3 regions of the Peptoniphilus sp. Marseille-Q6390 genome follow, and region 3 is predicted to be linked to each of the others. Evidence: predicted binding sites of a transcription regulator. Region 3 holds the regulator's gene; each other region holds the start of a gene.
What was found. The regulator HrcA, encoded in region 3, represses chaperone genes, less so after heat shock. The targets are predictions, from matches to a motif close to ATTAGCACTCNATANTATNGAGTGCTAAT.
Positions count from the first base shown of each region.

Region 1: ACWPVO_RS01480 (co-chaperone GroES) is a predicted target of HrcA. The motif match lies at 3,169-3,197, and genes of this name have one in related genera.
Region 2: htpG (molecular chaperone HtpG) is a predicted target of HrcA. The motif match lies at 2,949-2,977, and genes of this name have one in related genera.

Region 1 covers NZ_CBCPLS010000001.1:288,487-298,825, reverse strand. The annotation lists gene groL (chaperonin GroEL) at 1,203-2,825, opposite strand; gene ACWPVO_RS01480 (co-chaperone GroES) at 2,855-3,136, opposite strand; gene ACWPVO_RS01475 (methylated-DNA--[protein]-cysteine S-methyltransferase) at 4,037-4,591, opposite strand; gene rplQ (50S ribosomal protein L17) at 4,639-4,980, opposite strand; gene ACWPVO_RS01465 (DNA-directed RNA polymerase subunit alpha) at 4,991-5,938, opposite strand; gene rpsK (30S ribosomal protein S11) at 5,965-6,360, opposite strand; gene rpsM (30S ribosomal protein S13) at 6,373-6,735, opposite strand; gene rpmJ (50S ribosomal protein L36) at 6,747-6,860, opposite strand; gene infA (translation initiation factor IF-1) at 6,883-7,101, opposite strand; gene ACWPVO_RS01440 (KOW domain-containing RNA-binding protein) at 7,120-7,374, opposite strand; gene ACWPVO_RS01435 (adenylate kinase) at 7,378-8,019, opposite strand; gene secY (preprotein translocase subunit SecY) at 8,029-9,309, opposite strand; gene rplO (50S ribosomal protein L15) at 9,309-9,758, opposite strand; gene rpmD (50S ribosomal protein L30) at 9,772-9,948, opposite strand; gene rpsE (30S ribosomal protein S5) at 9,959-10,339, opposite strand, start outside.
Region 2 covers NZ_CBCPLS010000002.1:2,861-13,199, forward strand. The annotation lists gene ACWPVO_RS05890 (hypothetical protein) at 1-209, shown strand, start outside; gene ACWPVO_RS05895 (HNH endonuclease signature motif containing protein) at 386-916, shown strand; gene htpG (molecular chaperone HtpG) at 1,079-2,932, opposite strand; T-box leader at 3,151-3,396, shown strand; gene ACWPVO_RS05905 (ABC transporter substrate-binding protein) at 3,458-4,471, shown strand; gene ACWPVO_RS05910 (ABC transporter permease) at 4,479-5,357, shown strand; gene ACWPVO_RS05915 (ABC transporter ATP-binding protein) at 5,350-6,129, shown strand; gene hutG (formimidoylglutamase) at 6,212-7,243, opposite strand; gene ACWPVO_RS05925 (2-hydroxyacid dehydrogenase family protein) at 7,252-8,205, opposite strand; gene ACWPVO_RS05930 (MATE family efflux transporter) at 8,392-9,735, shown strand; gene tuf (elongation factor Tu) at 9,816-10,339, shown strand, end outside.
Region 3 covers NZ_CBCPLS010000001.1:766,555-776,893, forward strand. The annotation lists gene ACWPVO_RS03750 (DNA internalization-related competence protein ComEC/Rec2) at 1-330, shown strand, start outside; gene holA (DNA polymerase III subunit delta) at 299-1,309, shown strand; gene rpsT (30S ribosomal protein S20) at 1,396-1,665, shown strand; gene hemW (radical SAM family heme chaperone HemW) at 1,800-2,939, opposite strand; gene lepA (translation elongation factor 4) at 2,926-4,737, opposite strand; gene lepB (signal peptidase I) at 4,772-5,290, opposite strand; gene hrcA (heat-inducible transcriptional repressor HrcA) at 5,930-6,952, shown strand; gene grpE (nucleotide exchange factor GrpE) at 6,961-7,488, shown strand; gene dnaK (molecular chaperone DnaK) at 7,510-9,336, shown strand; gene dnaJ (molecular chaperone DnaJ) at 9,501-10,339, shown strand, end outside.

The DNA of each region.
Region 1 (10,339 bases), 480 kb from region 3:
AATTTTATTAAGTCCTTATTTTCTATTTTGTGACTTCTTAATGAGTACAAAAAACAGAATGATTAAAATTTGAAAGCATCTTGCTAAGAATATCCTAGGTCAAAAATTGTCTTATTTTCAAATCGAAGAACTTCGGCTAAAATCGCACTGTTTGAGCGAAGCGAGTTTGCGATTTTAGAAGTTCGAGATTTAGAAAATAGCAATTTTTGTAATGAGATATTCGAGCAAGATGGTTTTTTGTATTAACTAGATTGATTGAAGTTATATTTCCTTATCTACTCATAATCTATTATATTTTACCTTTGCCATAGAAAAAAAAACAGTCAACTTAATGACTGCCTTTAATTATGCTTTTTCTGTACTTACTTAATTCGACTCACTTGAAAATGCTCATTATTCATTCGCATTGGCTGAGACTTGATCAAATTTCTGTAAGAAATTTTGATAAGTCTGCCCGCAGATTTTTGCTTGCAAACAATCTGTGTTCCCTTATTTTTCGCTGGATAGGGTTCTTCATAAACTTTGCTTGAAATTAAAAAAGACAGTCAACTTTGTGACTGCCTTTAATTATGCTTTTTCTGTACTTACTTAATCCGACTCGCTTGAAAATTCTCCTTATTCGGTCGCATTGGCTGAGACTTGATCAAATTTCTGTAAGAAATTTTGATAAGTCTGCCCGCAGATTTTTGCTTGTCAAAAATCTGTATTCCTTTATTTTCCGCTGGATAAGATTTTTCATCAGCTCATGCTTCGCTTACGCTTGTGTTCTAAATTAAAGCATAAAAAAGACAGCCTCTTTGTGACTGCCTTTAATTATGCTTTTTCTGTACTTACTTAATCCGACTCGCTTGAAAATGCTCATTATTCGGTCGCATTGGCTGAGACTTGATCAAATTTCTGTAAGAAATTTTGATAAGTCTGCCCGCAGATTTTTGCTTGTCAAAAATCTGTGTTCCTTTATTTTCCGCTGGATAAGATTTTTCATCAGCTTTACTGAAATTAAAAAAGACAGTCAACTTTGTGACTGCCTTTGTTTAAGGTTTTTTCTATATATCCAAGTCCGACTCCTTTGAAAAAACTCCCTACTCGGTCGTTTTTTCTGCAGTCGCTGGATAAGATTTTTCATCAGCTCATGCTTCGCTTACGCTTGCATTCGCTGTGAAAACCAGAAAAACCGAGACTCGTCTCGGTTTTTCTTATCATTACATCATACCCATGCCTGGATTCATTGGAGGCATTGCTGGTGCATCTTCTTTTATGTTTGCTACTGCTGCTTCTGTTGTCAAGATCATTGATGCTACACTTGATGCGTTTTGTAGTGCTGATCTTGTTACTTTTGTTGGGTCTACTATTCCGGCTTTTTTCATATCTACGTATTCTGACTTGTATGCATCGAAGCCGATTCCTGCTTCTTTTGTCTTTACGTGTTCTACGATTACTGAGCCTTCTAGCCCTGCGTTTTCTGCTATTTGTTTTAGTGGTTCTTCTAGGGCTCTTAGGATAATGTTAGCTCCTGTTTTTTCGTCGCCTTCTAGTTGGTCAACTACTTTTGCAACTGCGTCGATTGAGTCGATTAGTACAGTTCCACCACCTGCAACGATTCCTTCTTCTACTGCTGCTCTTGTTGCTGCTAGAGCATCTTCGATTCTTAACTTTCTTTCCTTTAATTCAACTTCTGTTGCTGCTCCAACTTGGATAACTGCAACTCCGCCAGAAAGTTTTGCAAGTCTTTCTTGTAATTTTTCTTTATCAAATTCTGAGTCTGTTTCTTCGATTTGGTTTTTAATGTGGCTAATTCTGTTTTCAAGTTCAGATTTTTCGCCTGCTCCATTTACAATTACTGTAAGTTCTTTTTCAACCCTAACCTTTGAAGCTGATCCAAGCATTTCAATTGTTGCATCCTTTAGATCTTGACCTAGGTCAGATGATACAACTTGTCCACCTGTTAGGATTGCAATGTCTTGAAGCATGTCTTTTCTTCTGTCGCCATAGCCTGGAGCCTTTACTCCAACTACGTTAAGTGTTCCCCTAAGTGAGTTAACAACTAAAGTTGCAAGGGCTTCGCCGTCAATATCATCTGCAATAATAAGAAGTGGTTTTGATTGTTGAAGAACTTGTTCTAATAGTGGAAGGATTTCTTGGATATTTGAAATCTTCTTGTCTGTAATTAGGATGTATGGATCCTCTAATTCTGCAACCATCTTGTCAGAATCTGTCACCATGTATGGAGATAGGTAGCCCCTGTCAAATTGCATACCTTCAACAACGTCTAAGCTTGTTCCCATAGATTTTGATTCTTCAACTGTGATAACTCCGTCGTTTCCAACCTTTTCCATTGCTTCAGAAATAAGTTTTCCAACTTGTTCGTTAGCAGCAGAAATTGAAGCAACTTGTTCAATAGCTTCCTTTGAAGAAACTTCTGTTGAAAAGTGTTTGATTTCTTCAACTGCAGCTTCAACTGCCTTAGCAATACCCTTTTGAAGAACCATTGGGTTTGCACCTGCTGCAAGGTTTCTCATGCCTTCTCTAATTATAGCTTGAGCAAGTAGAGTAGCTGTTGTAGTACCGTCCCCTGCAACGTCATTAGTCTTAGTAGCAACTTCCTTTAAAAGTTGTGCTCCCATATTTTCAAATTTATCTTCACATTCAATTTCTCTTGCAATAGTAACACCATCGTTTGTGATAAGTGGTGTGCCATATTCCTTGTCTAAGATAACATTTCTTCCCTTAGGTCCAAGAGTTACCTTTACTGTATCTGCAAGGGTGTTAATTCCCTTTATTAAGCCTTTTCTAGCATCTTCTGAAAATTTAATTTCCTTTGCCATTTTTATCATCTCTCCTTATTCAATAAGCCTTATTCAATAACTGCCAAGATGTCTTGGAACTTGATTATAGTGTATTTTTCGTGGTCAAGTTCAATGTCATTTCCTGCGTATTTAGAGAAAATAACCTTGTCTCCAACCTTAACAAGTCCCTTCATATCTTCGTCTGTATCTAATTTGTTGCCAGTCGCAATAACTTCTGCGATGTTTGATTCTTCCTTTGCTGAAGAAGGAAGGACAATACCAGAAGCAGTAGTTTCTTCTTTTTCAATCTTTTTAATGACAATCTTGTCATCAAGTGGTCTCAATTTCATATATATAAGCCTCCTAAAATTTATAATTTATTTTTAGCACTCGCTAGTCTCTTCTGCTAATATGTATATGATAACTCAAATAAAAACTTTTTTCAAGTAGTTGGGGGAGAAAATTATTTTAAAAGCTACGCTTTTATAATTGCTCTTGGAGGGGCTTAGGGGCATCGTGAGGCCCCTTGCCCCTCCAAACCACCCCCTTCACCCCACGTACGTTGAGTCCAAAAAAATCGGTCATGCTAAATTTTCAAAACTCATTCGCTTCGCGAATTCAAACAGTTGAAAATTTTTAACGCATAACCAATTTTTTTGCTCATTATATACACTCGATTAGTTTACAGCTCAAACCAAAAGATGATTTTAATAATAATGTCATAAGAGATTGTCACCTCACAACTAATTATTAAGTTATAGTTTGTTAGAATGCTATAAAAAATTATGACTTAACTATTAATTTTTAAGTTACATTTTTTTGAGGAGTTATAAAAAATTATAACTACACGAATAATTATCAAATAAAAAAAGCTTAATAAATACTAGATTAAGCTCTATCTATTTATAACTTTGTCTTAAATTGTTAAGTTAGCAATAATGCCCCAGCTTGTTGAAGTCTTATGAGTTTTTAAATTTTACCAATAAGTCGCAAGCTAGTAAGGCAGTAAGCAAAAAGTTCGGAGACGTTAAAAAAATTTCACTGTTTGAGCGAAGCGAGTTTGAAATTTTTAGTCGGAGAGCTTTTTGCGTATTAATGGGTCGGGCCCCTGCCAGGTCGTTGGGGGTGGTAAGGGGAGGTTTGGAGGGGACAAGGGCGAATCGAAACGCCCTAAGTCCCCTCCAATTGTAAATATAAAAGCATAAGCTTTTAATAAAACTTTTTAACGAAAACTTCTTTATTAAGTATTTTTAAAAAGTCCTTTTTTTTACTTTTTTCTCTTTCCTCTCAAGCTCCAAAAGCTTCTTCTTAACATCTACTCCCCCAGCATAGCCTCTTAAACTCCCATCACTTCCTATTACCCTGTGGCAGGGTATTATCAAGGAAATTGGGTTGTGACCTACTGCTCCTCCAACTGCCTGGTTGGATACTCTTTCATACTTCCCACTTGCAAGTAAGGCTTCTCCAACTTCCTTATAGGTCCTTGTCTTTCCATAGGGAATCTTAAGTAAAATATCCCAGACGTCTTTTCTAAATTCACTTCCACTTACATTTATTGGAGGAATAAAGCTTGGATCTTCTCCTAAGAAATATTTATCTAACCAAGTTTCTGTGAGTCTTAAAATTTTACAGTCCTCTTCTTTAGAAGAAAATAAGACCTCATCATTAATTAAAACTACATCACTATCTCTTAGTTTCTCTGCAAACTCTTTATGACTGTATAGGTAGAGTCCAAGCAAGGCTTCTTCATCAAAAACTATTAATATGTCCCCCAGCAAGGACTTGTAAATTTTTTTATAGAGCATATGGCCTCCAAAAGTTTATAAAAAAAAGGAAACCCCATTGGATTTCCTTATACTAATTCTATAATTGAAATTTCTGCGCCGTCTCCACGTCTTGGACCCATCTTTAAAACTCTAGTGTATCCACCGTTTCTGTCAGCATATTTTTCTGCATACTCAGTAAATAGTTTTGTTACAACATCTTCTGAATAAATATATGCTAAAGCTTGTCTTCTTGCGTGAAGATCGCCTCTTTTTCCAAGTGTAATCATACGATCAGCAATTCTTTGAACTTCTTTTGCTCTTGTGTGAGTAGTTTGAATTCTACCTTCAGCTAAGAGAGAAGTAACAAGGTTTCTTAGCATTGCACGTCTATGACTTGAATTACGGCCAAGTTTTCTATTTTTTGCCATAATATCCTCCTTATTCTTCTTCAGGTTTGAGGCTTAAGCCTAACTCGTCAAGTTTTTCAGTTACTTCTAGTAGAGATTTTCTACCTAGATTTCTAACCTTCATCATTTCACTTTCAGTTTTATTAGTTAGTTCCTCAACACTATTTATGCCTGCTCTCTTTAGGCAATTGAATGATCTTACAGATAAGTCTAATTCTTCAACTGTCATTTCGAGAACTTTTTCCTTTTGATCCTCTTCTTTTTCAACCATCAAATTTATTTCACTGACATGTTCTTTTAGGCCAATGAAGAGTTCAAGATGTTCTGTCAAGATTTTTGCTGCAAGAGATGTTGCTTCGTCAGCCTTCATTGAACCATCTGTTGTAACTTCGAGGATTAATCTATCGAAGTCTGTTCTTTGTCCAACTCTTGTGTTTTCGACCTTCCAGTTTACTTTTTCCACAGGAGTGAAGTTAGAATCCATAGGAATAATTCCTATTTCAGATATTTCTTCCTTTTTAAGTTCAGAAGGTTCATAGCCTCTTCCCTTTTCCACCATCATTTCAAGATAGAAATCAGCATCATCATTTAGGGTTGCTATATGTTGATCTGGATTAATAATACTTACATGTGGAACAAGTTCAATATCAGAGGCTTTTATTTCACCCTTGCCCTTTTTTTCTATTACTAGTTTTACAGGCTCATCTTCAGTCATCTTTAAAACTATAGATTTAATATTTAAAACTATTTCAGGTACATCTTCCAATACTCCTGGAATTGTATCAAATTCATGTTCAACGCCACGTATATTGATAAAAGATACAGCTGCGCCCGGTAGAGAGGAAAGTAACACTCTTCTTAAGGAATTTCCAATAGTGATACCAAATCCAGCTTCTAGAGGTTCAACGACAAACTTGCCATATAAACCTGATTCATCTAATTCTTCAATACTAATCCTAGGTTTTTCAATTTCAATCATGGGTACCCTCCTTCTCGGTAAATAGTTTAGACTCTTCTACGTTTTGGTGGTCTACATCCATTGTGAGGAATTGGAGTAACATCTTTAATCATTGTTACTTCAAGACCTGATGCTTGAAGAGATCTAATAGCAGCTTCTCTTCCTGAGCCTGGACCCTTAACATATACGTCAACGCTTTTTAGTCCGTGTTCTTTAGCTTTTTCAGCTGCTTCTTGTGCTGCCTCTTGTGCTGCAAAAGGAGTAGACTTTCTTGAACCTCTAAATCCAAGTTGTCCAGCACTAGCCCAAGATATAACATTACCGTTAATATCAGTAAGAGTAACCATAGTGTTGTTAAATGTTGAAGCTATATGTGCTTCACCTTTTTCAATATTTTTACGTACACGTCTTCTAGCACGTGTAGCTTTTTGTTTTTTTGCCATTTAAGTCCCCCCTTACTTACCCTTAGAAACAAGTTTCTTAGGACCTTTTCTTGTCCTAGCATTTGTCTTAGTCTTTTGTCCTCTTACAGGAAGACCCATTTTATGTCTTCTTCCACGGTAGCAGTTGATTTCACGAAGTCTCTTGATGTTCATAGCAACATCACGACGTAAATCACCTTCTACGTGGTACTTATCAATTTCTTCTCTAATTTTAGCAAGTTCTGCTTCTGTTAGGTCTTTAACACGAGTGTCAAAGTCTACGCCAGCTGCAGTTAATATTTCTTGAGATCTGGGTTTTCCAATACCATAGATGTAAGTGAGTCCAATTTCAACTCTTTTTTCTCTAGGTAAATCAACACCGGAAATTCTAGCCATAATTACCTCCCTTATCCCTGTCTTTGTTTATGTTTCGGATTTTCACAGATTACCATTACTCTTCCGTTTCTTTTAATAATTTTGCACTTTTCGCACATCTTTTTTACAGATGGTCTTACTTTCATTTAAATGCCTCCTGACTCTGGATTATTTCTTTCTCCAAGTTATTCTACCTCGTGTAAGATCATAAGGTGAAAGCTCAACTGTCACCTTATCACCAGGAAGAATTCTAATATAATTCATTCTCAATTTACCTGAAATATGAGCAAGTATGATATGTCCATTTTCAAGTTCAACCTTGAAATGAGTATTTGGAAGAGCGTCAACAACAACGCCTTCTACTTCAATTACATCTTCTTTAGCCATATTATTAAGGATCCTCCTTTAGCTATAAGGTAATAGTTTCTTTCTAATATAGATGTCACTAAAGTCACTTACCTCAGTATCTATGACATCCTTATATATATAAAGATGTTTTACCTTTTTTTTCTTTGGTCGATCTAGCTTTCTTAGTTTTCCATCAACGAGCAAGAGAAGGTCATCATCAATAATTTCCATTATGATATAAACCTTGCCCTCATCTCTACCCTTTTTGGATCTTACCACTTGTCCCTTCAAAAGACTAAATGTTTTATCCATGAACTATTCGAGACCAATAACTATATCGTCAAATACCTTGTCAATATCCTTTGCACCGTCAATGTCTATTAATAGATTTTGTGCTCTATAGTAGTCAATAAGAGGTGCTGTTTGATCAAAGTAAACAGAAATTCTAGTCTTTACAGTTTCTTCAGTGTCGTCATCTCTTTGAATAAGCTTAGTGCCGTCCTTATCACAAACTCCTTCTTCCTTTGGAGGATTGAATTTAACGTGATAAGTCATACCACAAGTTTTACAAACACGTCTTCCAACAGCTCTTTCAATTAAGATTTCAGGATCAACTGAAATGTTAATTACCTTAGTTAGCTTGTCGTCATTCTTATCTAAGATTGAGTCAAGGCTAACAGCTTGAGCTACAGTTCTTGGGAAACCGTCTAGTAGAAATCCTTCTTTAGCATCGTCCTTGTTAAGTCTATCTTCAACAAGTGCAATAACAAGATCATCAGGAACTAAAAGACCCTTGTCCATATAAGACTTAGCTTTCTTTCCAAGTTCAGTGTTGTTCTTAATATTTTCTCTAAAGATATCTCCAGTTGAAATATGTGGGATATTGTATCTCTTTACAATATATTCAGCTTGTGTACCTTTGCCGGCCCCTGGAGGTCCCAATATAACTAATTTCATAATTACCTCCTACTTATTCTTTAAGAATCCACGATAATTTCTCATGATTAATTGTTGTTCTAACACTCTGTGGATTTCAAGTACAACACCAACAACGATGATAATTGATGTACCACCATAGTTGAATTGTAGGCCTGAAATAAGTGTTAGGATAGTTGGAAGAACTGCAAGTATAGAAAGTGCAATTGCTCCCGGCATAACCAATCTATTTAAAGTTCTACCTAAATAATCACTTGTAGGTTTTCCTGCTCTAATACCACTAATAAAACCACCATTAGCTTGAAGGTTTTTAGAGTATTCAACAGTGTTGAATTGGATTGTAGTATAGAAGAATGTGAAAAATACAATAAGAATAACAGTAAATATTATATAAAGCACAGCTCCTGGTCCTCCAGCTGGAGTTAACCATTTTTGAATCCAATTTCTAGTTGATTCACTTGTAAACATAGCAATAGTTGCTGGAATAGCAAGTAGTGAGTTAGCGAAGATAATTGGCATAACACCAGTCATTAAAACCTTAATAGGAATATGAGTTGATTGTCCACCGTACATCTTTCTACCAACAACTCTCTTTGCATATTGTACAGGAATTCTTCTTTCACCTTCAGTTAGTGTTACTACAAAAACAACAATTGCAATAGCAATTATTATGAATAGCACTAAGAAAATTGGGCTAGACTTTCCTGCCTTAACAAGAGCAACAGATTGAGCTATATCAAGTGGGAATCTTGAAACAATACCTGCAAAAATTAAGATTGAAATACCATTTCCGATTCCGTGTTCAGTTATTTGTTCTCCTATCCAAATTAGTACCGCTGTACCAGCAACTATTGATAGGATAATAGTTGTGTATTCAATAGCACTTGTTGCGTTAACTGCTTTTCTAAATAGACCAAAAGTATAACCAACTGCTTGAATAAGAGCGATAGCAATAGAAAGGTATCTAGTGTATTTTGCAATAGCCTTTCTACCAGTTTCTCCTTCTTTTGCAAGAGATTCCAATGAAGGAATAGCAATTGTCAAAAGTTGAAGAATGATTGATGCTGTAACATAAGGATAAATGTTAGCAGCAAATATAGTAAATCTTCTAAAGTTTCCCCCTGCCATTAAGTCAAGGAAGGAGAAAATTGATCCACCTGATCCAGAAAAAATTTGTGAAATCACTTGTGAATTCATATAAGGAACAGCGATGTGTGATCCAAGTCTATATAATAGAAGCATGAAAAGAGTGAAAAGCATCTTCTTACGAAGAGATTCAATCTTCCACGCATCCCTAAAAGTGGACAGCATTAAATCACCTCGGCCTTTCCTCCGCAAGCCTCAATTTTTTCTATAGCAGATTTTGAGAAATGCTGAGCTTTAACAGTTAATTTAACATTTAATTCACCATCTCCCAAGATTCTAAGTCCGTCTTTAGCCTTACCAGCCTTTATAAATTTATTTTCGATTAAGAATTCAGGAGTGATTTCAGTTCCTTCTTCAAATACATTAAGATCAGCTACGTTTAATACAGCGTATTCTTTCTTAAAGATATTTGTAAATCCTCTCTTAGGAAGACGTCTGAATAGTGGCATTTGTCCACCTTCAAATCCAGGTCTTACTCCGCCGCCACTTCTAGCATTTTGGCCTTTGTGACCCTTGCCGGAAGTCTTACCAGTACCGGAACCAATTCCACGACCTACTCTTTTTCTAGCTTTAACTCCGCCGCCTTCGTTAGGTCTTAAGTCATGTAACTTCATTAGGTACACCTCCTTATTCTACTACTTCGATCATATAATCGACTTGTTTTAACATTCCTCTGATTTGAGGAGTGTCATTTTTTTCGATAACTTGGTTTAACTTTTTAAAACCAAGAGCTTTGATTGTTTTTCTGTGTTTAGGTACTTTACCGATAGGACTTTTAACAAGTTTAATTTTAATTGTACTCATGATTTTCCTCCTATCCTAAAATTTCTTCAACAGATTTATTTCTAAGTCTTGCAACAGATTCTGCAGTCTTAAGAGACTTTAGACCTTCCATAGTTGCATTAACAACGTTTCTTGGGTTGTTTGTACCAATGTTTTTAGTACGAATATCAGTAATACCTGCAAGTTCGCATACAGCACGTACTGCACCACCGGCAATAACTCCTGTACCTTCTCTTGCTGGCTTTAAGAAAACTCTACCTGCACCATAAATTCCAGTTACTTGATGAGGAATAGAAGTGTTTAGTAAGTTAATTCTTACAATATTCTTTCTAGCATCTTGTGTTGCTTTTCTTATTGCTTCAGGAACTTCAAGAGCTTTACCAGTACCTACACCAACGTGTCCGTTTTTGTC
Region 2 (10,339 bases), on a different contig from region 3:
AAATACAAATGATTAAATACTTTTTAGAAAAAACAATAGAGAAATTACAAATAATAGGTACAGGGACATTGCTTTTTATGTCCAAGGCTTTGATTTTAGATCTTAACAAATCAGATAGAATATACTTAATAAATGAATTACTAGATATTAATTGCATACCAATATACCAAGATGAAAGTGATATTGTTTTAGCTAGGAATTTAGTTTAGACATTATAAGCTAAACAAATATTGATTAATGCTAGATATAGGGCTTAAAATAAAATTTATCATATAAAATTATCATATGAAGTGGAAAAAAGCTTAAATGCGAATATATTTCTATAAGATTAAGTTGGAATATAATTGGCAAACTTAAAGTAGCATGTAAATAATTAGGAGAAAAGATGACTAAAGAAATAAAAACAACAAAAGAAGAGATATATGATTATTGGTTTTCTAGAATTGATGAAAGCAATCTAAGTGTTGATGCATCGGAAGCATTAGAAAGATGTTGGAGATGTGGATCAAAAAGAAGACTGGAGAGATGTCATATAATTCCAAGATCTTTGGGTGGTGAAGATATTCCATCGAATTATGTCTTGCTTTGTAAAAGATGTCATTTAGAAAACCCTAATGTTTATGACCCTGAAATTATGTGGGATTGGCTTAAAGCATATAAGGAACCCTACTATGATACATTTTGGATAAACCGAGGCTTGGAAGAATATGAGAGAATCTATAAAAGTAAGTTTAAGGATGACATTGCCATATTTGATAAATTTATAACCGACAAGGAAGCTAAAGAAATTTTAGGGGAAGATATAGGTAGCTATGCTACTCATCATTTTGGACAAATGTATTTAAACTCTTCAACTATAGCTGGACTAATGAGGATTTTAATTAAAAAATTGAGAGAAAAGTATGAAATTGATTAAAATCCAATTTAAGTAGAAAAATTCCAGGGACTACTTTAGGAGTTCCTGGAATAAAATTTTTTAAAATTTGCTAATGGAAATTGTGAGATGAATATGATTAAGTATATAAAAAAACAGCCCACAATTTGTGAGCTGTTTTGAAAGTTTTAAATTTTTATAATCTTACATTAACTTTGAAACATTTCTTGCGTAGGCTATTGGGTCTTTTATTTCAAGTCCTGCAACAAGTCTTGCTCCATCGTATAGCATTTGTGTGTAAGTTTTGAATTCTTCTGAAGACTCGTCCATTTCCTTTAATTTTTTCACAGCAGGGTGGTTTGGATTTACTTCTAGGACCTTGTCTGCCTTAAAGCCTTGGTTGTTTGGCATGTGGCTAAGAGTTTTTTCCATTTCAATGGAGATTTCACCCTTGCTTGATAGGTAGGCTGCGTCATCTTTTAGATTTGGATTTTCTCTTATAGATGAAACTTCTCCCTTTAAGATGTCTTTCATCTTCTTTACATAGTCTTGTAAATTCTTTTCATCCTCTTCTTTGACTTCATCTGTTTCAGAAATAGACTTGAACTTCTTGTCGTCATATTCTTCTAGCATCTTGATGACAAACTCATCAATTGGATCTGTGAGGGCAAGGACTTCTATGTCCTTGTCAATAAAGTGTTTGATTTGTGGAAGGTCCTTAATAGCCTCGATTGATGAGCCATTTGCATAGTAGATGAAGTCTTGGTCTGGCAACATGTCCTTCCTGTACTCGTTAAAAGTAATATTTTCTCTTTTAGTAGTTGTGTAGATAAAGAGGTCCTTTAGCTTGTCCTTGTCTGCTCCATAATTTTCATATGCACCTGACTTTAGACTGACGCCAAAGTTTTTAAAGAATTCAGCGTACTTATCCCTATCGTTCTTAAGAATCTTTGCAAGTTCATCAAGGATTTTCTTTTCTATATTTTTCTTAATTAGTTGGAGTTCACGAGTTTTTTGTAGCATTTCACGTGAGATGTTAAGGGAAATATCCTCTGAGTCTACAACGCCCTTGATGAAGCTCAAGTAGTCTGGAAGTAGGTCTTCACATTTTTCCATAATTAAGACGCCGTTGGAGTAGAGTTCAAGTCCACCCTTCTTGTCTGGGTTTAAGAAGTCAAAAGGTCTCCTTGATGGAATGTATAAAATTGCCTTAAAGGAAATCATACCTTCTACAGAGATGTGGATGTGGGCAAGGGGATCTTCAAAGCCAAAGTGTCTTTGTCTGAAGAAGTTGTTGTAGTCCTCTTCCTTTAATTCATTTTTATTTTTTCTCCACATTGGGACAGAAGAGTTTAACACATCGTCTTCTCTGTAGGATTCAAACTTTGGATCATCTTCTGTTGAGTCGGCAGTTGGTCTTTTCTTTTCCACTTCCATCTTAATTGGATAGGAGATGTAGTTGGAGTAGTGGCTCACAAGTTCTCTTATCTTATATTCATCAAGATATTCATCATAATTTTCTTCTTTTGTGTTGTCTCTCAAGTGAAGAGTAATGATAGTACCGTGTTTGTCCTTTTCCGCATCTTCAATGGAATAGCCTTCTGCACCCTTGGACTTCCAAAGATGAGCTTTTTCTTCCTTGTAAGACCTAGTCAAGACAGAAATTTCATCTGCAACCATAAAGGCAGAGTAGAAACCAACACCAAACTGTCCAATGATTTCGTGGTCGGCATCTTTTTTGTTTAAGTTTTTAAAATCAAGGGATCCTGACTTAGCTATTGTTCCCAAGTTTTCTACAAGTTCTTCAGCAGTCATGCCAAGGCCACCGTCTTCTATTGTCAAAGTTCTCTTGTCCTTATCAGGAGTTATCCTAATGAAATAGTCTTCGTGGTTGAACTTAAGCTTGTCATCGTTTAAGGCGATGTAGTACATCTTGTCCATAGCATCTGATGCGTTGGAGATGAGTTCTCTTAGGAATATTTCTTTATTTGTGTAAATGGAATGAATCATCAAGTCCATTAATCTTTCTGTTTCGGCATTATATTTTTTATTTTGCATATTATCACCTTTCTTCATTAGCACTCGATATGTGCTTCTGCTAATAATATATATCTTTTTATTAAAATAGTCAAACCTTTGAAAATTATTTTGGGCTTATAGTTTTAAAATTTAAAGAGATAGAAATTTTTTTAATCTCGTGAAGTTTTTTTATTTTAAAATCAATATAAAAAAACTTCTTGACAAAATAAAATTGAAAGCCTATATTATATCTAAATAATAAACCGATAAAGAAGATTAGTAATTTTTATGGAGCTTTAAAGAGAGCGAGTCACATGGTGAGAGACTTGTAGGTGAAGTTTAAATGAATGGACTTCTGAGGGCGGGAAGAAATAAATCTTTGATTTAGAGTAATGCCCGACGGGACTTAGCCGTTAAAATAAGACCAATATGTTAGTATTGATGAGAGGGTGCTTTATGCAAATTTGGGTGGTACCGCAGAAGTTAAGACTTTTGTCCCATTAGGGATGGAAGTCTTTTTTTATTTCCATCCTTCTCTCATAGTGTGAGGAAAAGGAGAAAAAAATGAAAAAAATTTTAGTAGTATTGTCATTAGTTATGTTGTTAGTTGGATGTTCAAAGGGAAGCGGAGAAAAAACTTCTGATGGTGAGAAAGTTTATAAAATTGGAATTTTACAATTTGCCCAACATCCATCACTTGATAATTGTAGGGAAGGTTTCTTACAAGGACTTGAAGAAGAAGGATTTGTTGAAGGAAAGAATTTAGAAATTGATTACCAAAACGCCCAAGCAGATATAGGTATAGCAGCCCAAATAGCAAATGCCTTTGTGGGCAACAAGGTTGATATGGTAACAGCAATTGCCACACCAGCAGCCATGAGTGCCTACAACGCAACAATGAAAACAGACATACCAGTTGTCTACACAGCAATTACCGATCCTATTGTTGCTCAACTTGCAGATGAAAATAAAAAACCTCTTGGCAATGTAACAGGCACAAGTGACATCTTGCCAGTGGAAGCTCAATTAAAATTAATAAGAGAGATAATGCCGGAAGCAAAAAATCTTGGCATACTTCATACATCAAGTGAAGCAAACTCTGATTCAATGTTAAAAATCTACAAGGACCTTGCAGGCAAGTACGGCTTTACAATTGTTGACGAGGCTATAAACACTACAGCAGACATACCTCTAGCAACAGACAACTTACTTTCAAAAGTTGATGCAATTACAAATCTTTTGGATAACACAGTTGTGAATTCTCTTCCAACAATTTTAGACAAGGCCAATGCAAAGAAGATTCCAGTTTTTGGTTCTGAAGTTGAACAAGTAAATATGGGTTGCTTTGGTTCAGAAGGTATTGAATATGTTTCTCTTGGAAAGCAAACAGGTAAGATGGCTGCAAAAATTTTAAAAGGAGAAGCTAAGGCAAGTGAAATGCCTTTTGAAACTATTGAAAAGCCAAACCTATACTTAAACTCAAAGGTTGCTAAAGACCTTGGCATAGAAATACCAAAGGACCTACTTGATAGGGCAACAGAAAACATAACTGAAGTTATAATCCCTTCAGAAAAGTAGGTAAGCCATGGATATCTTAAGAGGAATAATTGAGCAGGGGCTGACTTATAGTTTCTTAGCCCTTGGTCTTTATATTGCTTACAGCATCTTGGACTTCCCAGACTTAACAGTTGACGGGTCCTTTCCGCTGGGAGCAGCAGTAACAGTCTTTGCAATCCTAAGGGGAGTGAATCCTGGCCTTGCCCTTGTAATGAGTTTCTTGGCTGGAGCTATTGCAGGTTCCTTGACAGGCCTTATACACATAAAGCTAAAGGTAGAAGACCTACTTGCAGGTCTTATTATGCAAACTGCCCTATGGACTATTAATTTAAAAATTGCAGGTAAAGCCAACGTGCCAATCTTTAATGAGGCAACAATTTTTTCTACTGGACTTGCAAGACTTGTGCCCGAAAATTTAAAAGATTTTGACTTGCTCCTTGTTATGATTCCTTTTGTTCTTGTGATGAAAATTATCTTAGATTATTTTTTAAAGACCAAGGCTGGATTTATTTTAAAGGCTTGTGGCGACAACGAAAGCCTCGTTAGGACCATGGCAGTTGACCCAGGCAGGGTAAAGATTTGTGGCCTTGCACTTTCCAATGGACTTGTGGCTTTAAGCGGGGCTATAGTTTGTCAAGAGCAAAGATTTTTTGAAGTTTCCATGGGAACTGGGTCCATGGTAATGGGTCTTGCGGCAGTGGTCCTTGGGATGAAACTCCTTGAGAGCCTGGACTTTATGAAGGACACAAGTAAGGTTTTAGTGGGATCAATTCTCTACAAGGCATCAATTGCCCTTGCAATTGCCCTTGGTTTTTCGGCAAATTCAATGAAACTTATAACAGCAGCAATCTTCCTTGTGATTTTAATCGCAGGAAGGGGAAAGAGAAAGAAGGTCCATCATGCTTGAGTTGAAATCAATTGACAAAACCTTTAACATTGGAACAGCTAATGAGAATAAACTTTTTTCTGGCTTTGACCTAAGCCTTCCCAAGGGACAATTCCTTAGCATCATTGGGTCTAATGGGTCAGGCAAGTCCACTCTTTTAAATATAATTTGCGGGTCTCTAAGAGAAGACTCGGGAGAAATTTTAATAGACGGAGAGAACCTAAAAAAGATTCCTGAGCACAAGAGATACGTCAAGATGGGAAGAGTTTTTCAAGATCCAAAGATGGGAACTTCGCCAAAGATGACAATTTTAGAAAATATGTCCATGGCGGAAAATAAAAACAAGTCATGGAACTTGACTCCAGGAGTAAATAAAAAGAAGAGAGAAATCTATAGGGATACATTAAGAGGTCTTGGCCTTGGACTTGAGGATAAGTTAGATGACAAGGTTGGACTCCTATCAGGTGGTCAAAGACAAGCTCTTGCCCTTATAATGGCAACTCTTGTTCCCATAGACTTTTTAATTTTAGACGAGCATACAGCAGCTCTTGACCCCAAGACAGCAGACACAGTTATGGCAATCACAGATAAGCTCGTGAGAGAAAAAAACTTGACTGCCCTTATGGTAACCCACAACTTAAATTATTCACTTAAGTATGGGGACAGGCTCATAATGATGCACAAGGGAGAAAAGATTATGGACTTAGCTGGCGAAGAAAAGAAAAATCTTAAGCTAGATTCCATCTTAGATAAATTTTATGAAATATCTATAGAGGTAGGGAATTCTCTATAAGGAAAAGAAAATAATTTTTGACAAAGAAAAAGCCATGGATAAGTCCATGGCAATTTTTTTAGATTAAATTTTTATTTATAACTTAGTTTGGAATATATTTTTTGTTTGCCTTGCCTAGCTCGTGTTGAGCCATAGTTGACACAACAGTGTAAACAAGAATTGATGCCAAGTTGGCAGTTACAGAGTCGTGGTCGAATCTTGGTGAAACTTCGCAAATGTCAAAGCTCATTGGCTTGCCAGATGAAAAGACGTGTTTTAAAAGTAGGATTACTTTTTCTGGATCAACTCCCAAGGCTTGAGGAGCAGAAACTCCTGGTGCATAGGAAGATGTGAAGCAGTCCATACAAATTGTTACATATAGGTGGTCTTGCTCATGGATATATTCGTCAAGATGTTGGACAATATCAAATAAGTTGCCGTTGATAAGGTCCTTACCTAAGACATAAGTAACGCCCAACTTTTCTGCAGTTCTAAATAGGGAAAGAGTGTTGGAGTGTTTTTGAATTCCCATTACATAGTAGGCATATTGAGTTCCCTTTTCACGAGTGTAGTCGGCGATTTGCCTAAACATAGTTCCACTTGTACCAGTTCCCTTTTCATAAGGTCTAAGGTCAAAGTGGGCATCGAAATTTAAAATTCCAAGCTTGTTGTCTTCTCTGTCGTCAAGAAAAGTGCTAATTCCCTTGTAGTGACCAAAGGCAGTTTCGTGACCGCCACCAAGGACTAGGGGGAATAAGTTTAACTCAAGAACCCTATCAACAGCCTTAGCAAGTTCGTCTTGGCTGGCTTCAAGAGTTGTGTACTTACTTGTCACGTTACCGCAGTCAAAGATCTTAACTTCTTTAGAAAATTGACATGGAAGTTTTGCAAGTTCCTTTCTTATAGCAGCAGGACCAGCAGCAGCTCCGAACCTTCCCTTGTTAAGCTCAATACCTTGGTCAGATTCAAAACCTACAATACCAAAGCCAAGCTTGCCTTCGAAAGGAGTTAAGCTTTCATCGTTTAGGTCAAGGGGTTTAACCCATTGGTGCCACCTAAAAGATTCGTAGTCGTTTTCATCGTCAACTCTGCCAGACCATATAGTCATTTCTTGTGGACTATAATAATTTATCATTTTACACCTCAGTTTACTTTGTTTTTTGGATTTTTACCATTTTTAAAGTCAATTAAATTGTCTTTTGCATTTTCGCCCATCTCAAGCCTTGCTTCAAAAGTTGCGTTGCCAAGGTGAGGGGCAAGGATTACATTGTCAAGGTCCATAAGTTTATCATTTACTCTTGGTTCAAACTCATAGACATCAAGGGCAGCTCCTGCTATTACATTTTCTATTAGTGCATCAGCAAGGGCATCTTCATCAACAATTGGACCTCTTGACGCATTTATTAATATAGCAGATTTTTTCATCATTTCAAGTTCTTTTTTTGAGATCATGTGGCGAAGGTCTGGCACAAAAGCTGTGTGAAGACTTAAAAAGTCTGCGGACCTTATTACTTCATCTTTATCTAAGTATTCTATGTCAAATTCTTTTTCAAAGTCTTCTTTTCTTGTTCGTGAATAATAAACAACCTTCATCTCAAAGGCTCTTGCCCTCTTAGCAAGATTTTTTCCAATGTTGCCAAGTCCAATTATGCCAAGAGTTTTTCCCTTAAGTTGACTTCCAAGATAAAATGTTGGTCGCCAGCCATAAAATTCTCCAGCCCTAGTAACCTTGTCGCCAGATACAATTTTTCTTGCAGCAGCAAGCATAAGTCCAAAGGCAAGTTCAGCTGTTGACACAGCAGATGCAGGAGCAGGTGCGTTTGTAACAACAATTCCTTTTTCTCTTGCGTAATCAATATCTATATTGTCGAAGCCAGCTCCGTAGTTGGCAATAATTTTTAAATTGTCGCCAGCATCAATGACTTCTTTGTCGATTTTATCTGAAAGAGGACATAGAAGGGCATCTTGTCCCTTTATCATTTCAATAATTTCTTCTTTCTTTAGTGGAACATTGGAGTCGTGGTAGCTTATTTCAAAATTTTTGTCTAGATCATCGTAAATTTTTTTTGGAATATTACTTGTAATCAATAATTTCACAAAATCACCTCTGCCTACATTTTATCATAGTGAGATTAAATGTAAAAAAATATTAGGTCACAAGTAAAGTGAAGAGAAAAATTATAAAAATTCAAATTGATTTTATTAGACTTAGAAACTTTAAAAAATTTATATCTTCCTATATAATAGTTAAGATTATAGATAGAAAGATTAAGAGGTGATTAAGTGCAAAACAATGAAAATAAATTGGGGACCATGTCAATCCCAAAACTTTTATTTCAAGTTTCCTTTCCAATTGTAATTTCTATGTTCATCCAGTCTATGTACAACTTGGTGGACTCCTACTACATTGGAAAGATTAACGAAGAAGCCTTCACTGCCATAGCAATTGCCTTTCCAATACAAAATATAATGATAGGAATTGGAGTTGGGACAGGAGTTGGTATGAACTCACTGATCTCAAGATACTTGGGAGAGAAGAACTTTGACAGGGCCAACAAGACAGCAGAGAATGGACTTACACTTGCCCTCTTATATGGCCTACTTCTATTTATCTTGTCAAGATTTTTACCAAGACCCTTTGTGTCAGCCCAAACAACAAATGAAAATATAATTAAGTATGGCGTGGACTATCTTCAAATTGTAATGGGCTTATCCATAGGCGTCTTTACACAAATATTTTTGGAGAGAACTCTTCAGTCAACGGGAAGAACAGTCTTTACTATGCTCACACAATTAATTGGAGCTGTCTTAAATATAATTCTCGACCCAATTTTTATTTTTGGTTACTTTGGACTACCAGCCATGGGTGTAAAGGGTGCAGCAGTTGCTACAGTGACGGGACAAATAATTGGAGCAATTTGCGGGGCCTTCTTCCAACATAAGTTTAACCCAGACATAACAATGAAGAAGCTTTCCCTTAATCCAAAAATTATCAAGGGCATTTACATCGTTGGAATTCCATCCATGATAACAATAACAATCCAGTCCTTTACAATATATGTACTAAACAAGATGCTATCAGAGATTTCCACATCAGCCATAGCAGCGCTTGGAGCCTACTTCAAGGTTCAGTCCTTTGTCTTTATGCCAATCTTTGGTATCAACAACGGACTTGTCCCAATAATTGCCTACAACTATGGAGCCAAAAACAAGGAGAGAATTATAAAGTCAATAAAGCTGGCAATGATAACAGTAACTGTAATGACATTAATAGTCTCAGGCTTAATAATGTCCTTCCCAAGAGAAATTTTAAAAATCTTTTCTGCATCAGGCAAGATGTTAGAGATAGGAATACCAATGCTTAGGATTTGTGCTTTGTCTTACATCTTTGCAGGCATATCCATAGTGGGAGCCAGTGTCTTCCAAGCCTTTGGCAATGGAATATTGGCACTACTTGACTCAATCCTAAGACAAATTATTATCCTACTGCCAGTTGCCTATATAGCTGTCACATATTTTACAGTTAACGAGATATGGTGGGGATATGTAATAGCAGAGATAGGTTCAGTATTTTTTATAGCATATTTTATGAATACCTTTGTTAGAGGAAAAATAGAAGCAATTTGATGTCTAAATTAGCTTAAATGTTGAAAAAAATTTGAATTTGAGGTATTATGAACTTAATTTAAATATCCAGGAGGAAAAGCATGGCAAAAGCAAAATTTGAAAGAAATAAACCACACGTAAACATTGGAACAATTGGTCACGTTGACCACGGTAAGACAACACTAACAGCTGCAATCACACTTGTAATGAACAAGAGATACGGCGGAGGAGAATTCGTAGACTACGCACACATTGACAAAGCACCAGAAGAAAGAGAAAGAGGAATCACAATCTCAACATCACACGTAGAATACGAAACAGCAAACAGACACTACGCACACGTAGACTGCCCAGGACACGCTGACTATGTAAAGAACATGATCACAGGAGCAGCACAAATGGACGGAGCGATCCTAGTAGTATCAGCAGCGGACGGTCCAATGCCACAAACAAGAGAACACATCCTACTAGCAAGACAAGTTGGTGTACCAAAGATAGTAGTATTCCTAAACAAAGAAGATCAAGTAGACGATCCAGAACTAATTGAATTAGTAGAAATGGAAGTAAGAGACCTACTAAGTGAATATGACTTCGATGGAGACAACACACCAATCGTGGTAGGATC
Region 3 (10,339 bases):
CATCATGGATCTAGGACTTCAACATGTGACGAATTTTTAGAAAAGACAAGACCAAAGCTTGCAGTGATTTCAGCAGGTTATGAAAATTCTTATGGTCATCCTCACAAAGAGAGTCTGGAGAATTTGGAAAAACATGGTATCATATACTATGTTACTTCAAGAGACGGAGAAGTTGATTTTAAAATCTTGGGAAATCAGCTTAGGATTGATGTGAAAAATAAGAATCAAGACTATAAATTTGAAATAATTTTAATTATTTTAAACACAAGCTTATTATATATTGTGGCGAGGAAAAATTATGAACTACAAAAAAATTTACAGAGACAGTGACCACTCTGGAGCCTACTTATTTTTTGGACCAGAAAAATATTTAATGGAAAATGCAGTGGGCTACTTAATAAATAAATATGTAAAGGGGACTGAAGCCTTTAACTACACCAAGTTCAAGGGAAGCGAAGTTAAGCCAGAGGATCTTATCTCAGCTTGCGAGACTTATCCGGTAATGAATGACAAGAAAGTCGTTCTTGTTCGGGATGTAGTTGACTTCTTAGGGGAAAATGACTTAAAAGATTCCTTCTATGAATTTTTAGACAACTTATCTGACTTTGTAGTTTTAATTTTTTGGGATACTGCAAACATCAAAAAAACTACAAAATTTTACAAGGCCTTTAAGAAAAAGGATAGGGACATGGACTTTGCAAAGTTAAACCCTGTGGACCTAAACAACTTTATAAAAGGCTACTTCATTAGGAAGGGAAAGGAAATAAGTCAAAGTGAAGTTTCACTTTTTATAGGAGAGAGTGGTTACAATTCAAAGAATGAAGATGTAAGCCTCCTAGACCTAAAGACAGAAATGGATAAGATTGCCTCTCATGCCAAAAATAAAAAAATTTCACGAGAAGATATATCTAACACAATAACTGAAAACATAGATACAAATATCTTTAAGTTTTTAGATGCCATGATGGGGAGGAAGAGAGAAGAATCATTAAAGGAACTTCACAATCTCTATAAGTTAGGAGAGCCATCTCTTAAGATTTTTACCATGATAATTAGGCAGGTTAAAAATTTATTATCCTATAAGATTTTATCTACAAAAAACATAAGTCAAAATGATATTATGAACAAGATGGAAGTAAAAAATTTCGAATTTAAAAAAATAAGAGGCTTTGAGAGAAACTTTTCAAAAGAATTTTTAATTAATTTTTATGAAGAATTAATAAAGACTGACGAACTTTTTAAAACTTCCTCCATTGATGAAAAATTAATTATGGAAACTTTAATTGTAAAATATTGCAATAAGAATTAGAATTTGCAAGACTTGTTGAAAATCTCTTGCAATGATTTATAATTCGTGGTAAAATAGCAAAAGTGTTAAATATTGGAGGTGAAATAATGGCAAATATTAAATCAGCTATCAAGAGAATTGATGTTGCTAGAAGAAATTCTGAACAAAACAAACCAATTAGAACTGAAATGAAAAATGCAGTTAAAAATTTTAGAGCAGCTCTTAATGAAGATAGAATTGACGATGCTAAAGAACTTCTTATTGTTGCAGATAAAAAGTTAAAGAAGGCTGCAAATAAAAATATAATCCACAAAAATCAAGCTTCCAGAAAGCTAAGTCGACTAGCTAAGGAACTTAACAGCAAGATCGCTGGTTAAGAGAAATTTTCCCGGGAAAGTTTCTCTTTTTTATTTAAAAGTGGTAAATAAATTCTAATAAAATAAAAAAGTGAATAAAAAAGAGAATGTGAAGAGAGGTAGATAATTTTATCTACCTCTTTTTGTGTGCAAATTTATTTAAAGAAATCTAATTCAACTTGGTTGGAAAGGTCACGTCCCTTTTCTGTAAGCCTTAAATTATTATCTTCTAATAAAATTAAATTTGATTTTAAATTTTTTTCTATTTCTTTATCATAAATTTTTAAAAAGTCTTCATTAAATTTTTTATCGAACTCATCTAAGTCAAAGCCATAGTTGAGCCTTAGGCCCATCATCACAAACTCATTCATTCTGTTAGTTTTACTTAAGTTTTCTGAGAAGCCTATAGGTTTTTCATTCTTATCCAGGGCTTCGTAATAATCATGGAAATTATAAAAATTTGTGTATCTCAAATTTCCAATATTTGATGAAGCAGAAAGTCCAAAGGAAATATAATCTCTTAGCTTCCAATAAGCCATGTTGTGACTACACTCATGGCCTTCTTTGGCAAAGTTAGAAATTTCATATTGCTTGAGACCAATTTTTTTTAGCTCATTAACTACATAGTGATACATCTTCCTGTCCTCATCTTCAGTGGGAAAGGATAGAGGAGACTTCTCATGATCTCTAAAAAGTTTAGTCCCTTCTTCTAAAATAAGTGAGTAATAAGAAATATGTGGAAGATTTAATTCTCTTACTTCCTTTATTGACTCTTCGATGTCAGAAAACTTTTGGCCAGGTAGGGCAAGCATTAAATCTAGATTTATATTTTCAAAACCAGCTGACCTGGCATTTTCTATAGCCCTATAAATATCATCTTTTTTGTGAATTCTTCCAATTCTTTTTAAAATCTCTTCGTTAAATGATTGGGCGCCTATAGAAATCCTATTTATCCCATAAGAAAAGTATTCCTCAGCTTTTTCTCTAGTTAGAGAGTTTGGGTTGGACTCTATACTTATTTCTCTGTTATCGGAAAAATTATAGGCAGATAAGTCATCCATAATTTCTTTTATAAATCTTGAGTCAACTGAAGAGGGTGTTCCACCTCCAATAAAAACAGTGTCAATTATCTTATCTTTTAAAAAGTCTTCGTTTAATTTAATTTCTTTTCTCAAATATTTAAAATATTTTTCTACTTTAGGTTCACTTAAAAGAGAAGAGCAGAAGTCACAATAGTGACATCTACTCTCACAAAAGGGTATATGAATATAAATTGAAATTTTATTTGTCTTCATCATATTTTAAAACAGATAAGAAGGCATCTTGTGGTATGTCTACGCTACCCACAGTACGCATTCTCTTCTTTCCTTCTTTTTGCTTTTCAAGAAGTTTTCTCTTTCTCGAAATATCTCCACCATAACATTTTGCAAGTACGTCCTTTCTAAGGGCACGAATTGTTTCTCTTGCAATGATTTTATTTCCAATTGCAGCTTGGATTGGAACTGCAAATTGGTGTCTTGGGATTACGTCCTTTAATTTTTCACAAACATTTCTTGCACGAGTGTAGGCAGAAGATTCATGAACAATTAGTGAGAAGGCGTCTACAAGTTCTTCATTAATAAGGATATCTAACTTAACAAGATCAGATTTTTCATATCCAATTAATTCATAATCATAAGATGCGTAGCCACGAGTTTTTGATTTTAATGCATCAAAGAAGTCATAAATAACTTCGTTAAGTGGCATGTGGTAGGTAATAAGGGCTCTAGTTTCTTCTAGGTATTCCATATTCTTAAAGACACCACGTCTGTTTTGACAAAGTTCCATAACTTGACCAACGTAATCTGTTGGAGTCATAATCTCTGCCTTGACAATAGGTTCTTCCATGTATTCTATCTCTGTTGGGTCAGGAAGGTTTGATGGATTTTGAATTGAAATCATCTCACCATTTTTTTTCATTACATTGTATATAACTGATGGAGCAGTAGTGACAATATTTAAGTCAAACTCTCTCTCAAGTCTTTCTTGAATTATTTCCATGTGAAGAAGACCTAAGAAGCCACATCTAAAACCAAAGCCAAGAGCAACAGAAGTTTCAGCCTCAAAGTCAAGGGCAGCATCATTTACTTGGAGCTTTTCAAGAGCTTCACGAACGTTGTTGTACTCTTCGCCTTCGCCAGGATAGACACCACAGAAAACCATAGGCACAACTTTTTTATAGCCAGGCATTGGCTCTTGCGTCCTATTGTTCTTAAGAGTTATTGTGTCCCCAACTCTTGCGTCTTTAACATTTTTAATAGAAGCAGTTATGTAGCCAACTTCACCAGCACTTAAAGAGTCAAGAGGTATGTGGCCATTAGAAGTAACACCAACTTCAACAACCTCAAAGGACTTGCCCGTTGCCATCATAGTTATTTCGTCGCCAGGTTTAACTGACCCATCGACAACTCTAACGTCACAGATTACTCCCTTATAAGAATCGTAGAAGGAGTCAAAGATTAAAGCCTTAAGAGGAGCATTATGGTCTCCACTTGGTGCAGGTACCTTATCGATAATTGCGTGAAGGACATCGTCAATGCCAATGCCTTCCTTTGCAGAGATAAGTGGAATTCCGTCAGTATCAATGCCAATAATATCTTCAATTTCTTCTTTAATTTCATCAGGTCTAGCACTTGGTAGGTCAATCTTATTTATTACTGGTACAAGTTCAAGATCTTGGTCAACTGCAAGATAAACATTAGCAAGTGTTTGAGCTTCAACGCCTTGGGCAGCATCAACAACAACTATGGCACCCTCGCATGCTGCAAGAGAACGGGAAACCTCATAGTTAAAGTCTACGTGGCCTGGGGTGTCAATAAGGTTTAAAATATATTCTTGTCCGTCTCTGTCGTCTTTATAGATTAACCTTACTGCCTTTAATTTAATTGTAATTCCTCTCTCACGCTCTAGGTCCATGGAGTCAAGAACTTGTTGTTCCATTTCTCTCTTTGTGAGCATGCCTGTTGATTCGATTAGTCTGTCGGCAAGAGTAGATTTTCCGTGATCAATGTGTGCTATTATTGAAAAATTTCTAATATTTTTCTGATTTCTCAAATTTTTACCTCCGATTTCATGGGGATTATATATTTTAAATTTTTCCTCTATTACTTAGAGGTAAAATCCTATAAACTGCTGCTGATTTTATTCTTTTCTTTTCAATTGGTCCAAAGTATCTGGAGTCAATACTCATGCCAGGAAGTCTGTTGTCTCCCATAACAAAGTACTCATCATCTTTTAACGTAAAACTTTCAACATCAGACTCTGTATAATCTGTTGAAGTATAAGTTTCTTCCAAAACTTTTCCATTTAATATAACTTTTCCATCTTTAAATTCTATTGTGTCGCCAGGCTTTCCAATTAATCTCTTAATATAATTCCTGTTGTCATTAGGTGCATCTATTACCACGATTTCTCCACGAGGCAGGTCAGTGTATCTCTTGTAAGAAAGACAGAGCAATTTATCTCTTTCGTTTAAAGTTGGATGCATGGACTCGCCATTAACTACAGCTATATTAAAAATAAAAGTTCTCACAAAAAGTGCAATTAGAACTGCAGCTACAATTGTAAGAATAAAAGATAGGGTTTCGTTTTTTTTCAATGTGATCATCTCCAATTTCTAATTTTATCATAAATAAGGAAAAGATTGGATAACTATTTATCTTATACAGCATATGTATGTTGGAATAAATTAAAATTACTTAGGTTAAAATTAATTGATTTTTAAATAGAAAGTTGAATTAAATTTTTTTAAATTACAAGTTTATGAAAAAAATTTTTTATAACTTAGTGAAGAAAGATAACTTTAGACACAGAGACTATGAATAATTTAAATTATAACATGTCTCTATGTATCAAGATGATCAAATCAAATTATAGACTTTTAAAACTTCTTATAATTTTATGAGTTAGAGAAAAAAATTATGAGGAAGAGAAGGGCTTAATAAAAAAATTTAAAGTTCTTATCTCTTATGACTTAATAAACTTTTGAAAATAATTTTTAAAACTCTGTAGAAGAAAATAAAAAATAAAGCAAAACAAATTAAGTGTAAGAACTTATAAAACTTTTGTTAATTTAAGATCAGTTAAAAATTAATATCACATAAATTTCCTAAATAAAATAATTAAATAAAAGAAAGTCAAAAAAAGTCAAAATTATTTTTAAATTTCCTTGACAAAGTATAAGGTGTGAAGTATTATATAAATAGATTAGCACTCAGGGTTAATGAGTGCTAACAAAGGAGGAGTTATGGATACTAGAAAAATTAATATTTTAAATGCCATAATTGAGGCGTATATAGATATGCCAACTCCAGTTGGTTCGCGAACACTTTCCAAGGATTACGACCTTGGAGTTAGTTCAGCGACTATAAGAAATGAAATGGCAGATCTTGAAGATCTAGGTTTTTTGAATAAGCCACATCAGTCAGCAGGAAGAATTCCATCAGACAAGGCTTACCGCTTCTATGTTGATGAACTTTTTAAAAACTTTAATAGTTTTCACGATATAGATGCCTCAAGAAAAATCATGGAGAGACTTTTATTGACTTCTAGAAATCACGAAGATTTTTATAAAAATGCAGTCAATCTCCTAGCCAATTTAAGTTCTTGTACGGCTTATCTCATAACACCACAGAAGGCCGATACAAAAATCAAAAGACTTACTCTAGTAAAGCTTGATGACTTTACAGCCCTGTTAGTTCTCATTGGGGACAAGGGAGTTATTGAGAAGTATTTTTTAGAAATAGAAAATATTTCTGATGAAGATTTTCATCTAATAGAGAAGGTCTTAAATGAAAAAATGTCGGGAATAGATTTTAATGAAATTGAGTCACTTAAGATTTCACTTTCAGAGGACATGATAAGACATGGAAAATTTATTTCTGATCTTGTAAAAATTGCTAGTCAATTTAATAAAAAGGTGTCTTCCATTGACATTTATTATGACGGTCTTACAAATATTTTAAACTTTGATGAATATAAGGACCTAGACAAGGCTAGAGATTTTATGAGCTTAGTAGAAGATCGGGACAGCTTATTTCAAATCCTAAAAAATGACACTTTCACCAGTGATGTTGAAGTTATTATTGGATCAGAAAATAGCGCGAGTCTCATGAAGGAAAATACTATTATAAGAGCTCCCTTCGCTAAGGAACATGGAATCTATGGAAGTATTGGAATCATTGGACCAGTTAGAATTGATTACATGAAATTGGTCAAAGTTGTTAAGATTTTTAGCGACGCAGTGAAAAGTGGATTGAAAGAAATGTGAGGGAGTACATGACGAATGAAGATATAAAAAAAGATGATTTACAAAATGATGAAAATATAGATATGAAAGATGAAAATCTTGATATTAATGATGAAGCTGAAGTAGATGCTTCTGATGATGAAAAGTATCAAGATTTAATGGATAAATTTATGAGACTTCAAGCAGACTTCTCCAACTATAAGAGAAGGACTGAGGCACAAAAGTCTGAGTATGTTGAGCTTGGAGTTAAGAAAATTGCAAATGACTTACTTCCTGTCATAGATAACTTTGAGAGAGCTTTGGACTCTATAAAGGACAAGGACTCAACCTATGAAGGAATATTAATGATAAAAAATCAACTTACTGACGTACTTGCTAAAGACGGCATAGTTGAAATGGACGCATTGGGAAAAGAATTTGATCCAATGTATCATCATGCAGTACTCACTGAAGATTCTGATGAATACGACAGTGGTTATGTTATAGAAGTATTGCAAAAGGGTTATTTAATTAATGACAAAACACTAAGACCTGCAATGGTCAAAGTTTCACAATAAGAATTTTAGGAGGAAATATATATGGGAAAAATAATTGGTATTGACTTAGGAACAACTAACTCTGCAGTAGCAGTAATGGAAGGTGGAGAATCTGTAATAATTCCTAACATTGAAGGTAACAGAACTACTCCTTCAGTAGTAGCTTTTACAAAAGATGGGGAAAGATTAGTAGGTGAAACTGCTAAGAGACAAGCAATCACAAACCCTGATAGAACAATCTCTTCTATTAAGAGACATATGGGTTCAGATTTTACTGTAAAGATTGATGACAAAACTTATACTCCACAAGATATTTCAGCTATGATTTTACAAAAATTAAAGGCTGATGCTGAATCTTATCTTGGCGAAAAAATTACAGAAGCTGTTATCACAGTTCCAGCATACTTTACAGATGCTCAAAGACAAGCAACTAAGGATGCAGGAAGAATTGCAGGACTTGATGTAAAGAGAATTGTAAACGAACCAACTGCAGCAGCACTTGCTTATGGAGAAGACAAGGACAAGGACGCACAAACTGTTATGGTTTATGACCTTGGTGGTGGTACATTTGACGTATCTATCCTTGAACTTTCTGATGGTGTATTTGAAGTACACGCAACTCGTGGTAACAACAAACTTGGTGGAGATGACTTCGACAATAGACTAATTGATTATATTGCTGAAGAATTCAAAAAAGAAAATGGAATTGATCTTAAGGCTGACAACATGAGTCTACAAAGACTAAAAGAAGCAGCTGAAAAGGCTAAGAAGGAACTTTCTTCTACTATGTCAACAAATGTCAACCTTCCATTTATCACAGCTTCACAAGCTGGTCCACTTCACTTAAACATGGACATCACTCGTGCTAAGTTCGACGAACTTACAGCAGACCTTGTTAAGATGACTGAAGGACCTGTTAAGGATGCTTTAAAGGATGCAGGACTTTCTGCAAATGAAATAGACAAAGTTCTTTTAGTTGGTGGTTCTACTAGAATTCCAGCTGTTCAAGAATGTATTAAGAAGTTAACTGGAAAAAATCCTCAAAAGGATATTAACCCAGACGAATGTGTAGCTCTTGGTGCAGCTATCCAAGGTGGAGTTCTTTCTGGAGATGTTAAGGACTTACTTCTTCTTGACGTAACACCACTTTCTCTAGGAATTGAAACAATGGGTAACATTACAACAAGACTTATTGAAAGAAATACAACTATCCCAACTAAGAAGTCACAAATATTTACAACTGCAGCAGACAATCAAACTTCTGTAGAAATTCACGTACTTCAAGGTGAAAGACAAATGGCAAAAGACAACGTAACTCTTGGTAGATTTACACTTGATGGTATTGCACCAGCAAGAAGAGGCGTGCCACAAATTGAAGTAACATTTGATATTGATGCAAATGGTATTGTAAATGTAAGTGCTAAGGACATGGGTACTGGTAAAGAACAACACATCACAATTACATCTTCAACTAACTTAAACGAAGAAGAAATCGAAAAGAAAGTTAAGGAAGCAGAAATGTATGCTCAAGAAGATGCTAAGAAGAAAGACTTAATTGAAGCTAGAAACAACGCTGACTCAATGATTTACCAATCTGAAAGCACACTTAAGGATGTTGAAGGAAAGATTTCTGATGCAGATAAGACTAAGATTGAAGAAGCAATCAAGGGACTTAAAGATGTAAAAGATGGTGAAGATCTTGAAGCTATTAAGTCTAAGACTGAAGAATTAACTCAAGCTTTCTACGCAATTTCAGAAGAAATTTATAAACAACAAGCTGGTCAAGGTCAAGCTGATGGATCACAAGCTCACGCTGATGACGATGTAGTTGACGCTGACTATGAAGTTGTAGATGAAGATGAAGAATAATAATTAAATAAAAATGTTGCAGTTTCGGCTGCAACTTTTTTTATGTAGAAAATTATATTTTATTTTATAAATTAATTTTTTACACTCAAATATCTTTTAAAATTTGATTTTAGCTTTATTTTTTCTAGTTTTTATATTAGAATATAGAACTATTGAGGTGGAAGATGAGAAATTTTTATGAAATTCTTGAAGTTGAAAAAAATGTAACTAAAGAAGAGTTAAAGAGATCTTATAAGAAGCTTGCTAAAAAGTATCACCCGGACCTAAATCCAGGAGATGAAGTTGCTGAGGCAAAGTTTAAAGAAATATCCTATGCCTATGAAGTTCTAGCAGATGATGAAAAAAGACAAATCTACGATGTCTATGGTGAAGAAGGACTTAAGGGCAACATGGGTGGATCTGGAGGAAGTGGCTTTGGAGGTTTCTCGGATATCTTTGATGACATATTTGATATTTTTGGCGGCTCAAGATCCAATAGATATGAATACGCAAACAGAAAAGACATGCCAAAGAAGGGACCTGATGCCAGAGTAGACGTAACTCTTGATTTCTTTGAAGCAATATTTGGAGTGGAAAAAGAAATTTCTGTTAAGGTTAGGGAAGAGTGTTCCCATTGCAATGGCAGCAAGATGGAACCAGGAAGTGAAAAGCATACTTGTGAAACTTGTCATGGTTCAGGTCAAGTTACTTCAGAACAAAACACACCTTTTGGAAGGTTTGTGAGGACTTCAGCTTGTGAAGACTGTAATGGAACAGGCGAAGTTATAGAAGAGCCATGTAAAGAATGTGGTGGAAGAGGAAGTAAGGTAAGAACTAAGAAGTTAAAAGTCAACATCCCTAAGGGAGTTGACACTGGAAACATAATTTCACTTAGGAATCAAGGTTCTGTTGGTGAAAATGGTGGCGAAAATGGAGACATCTTCGTCTATATTAGGGTTAGATCAGACGCAGTTTTCAAGAGAGAAGGCAATGACATCTACCTAAATATTCCAATTTCTTATTC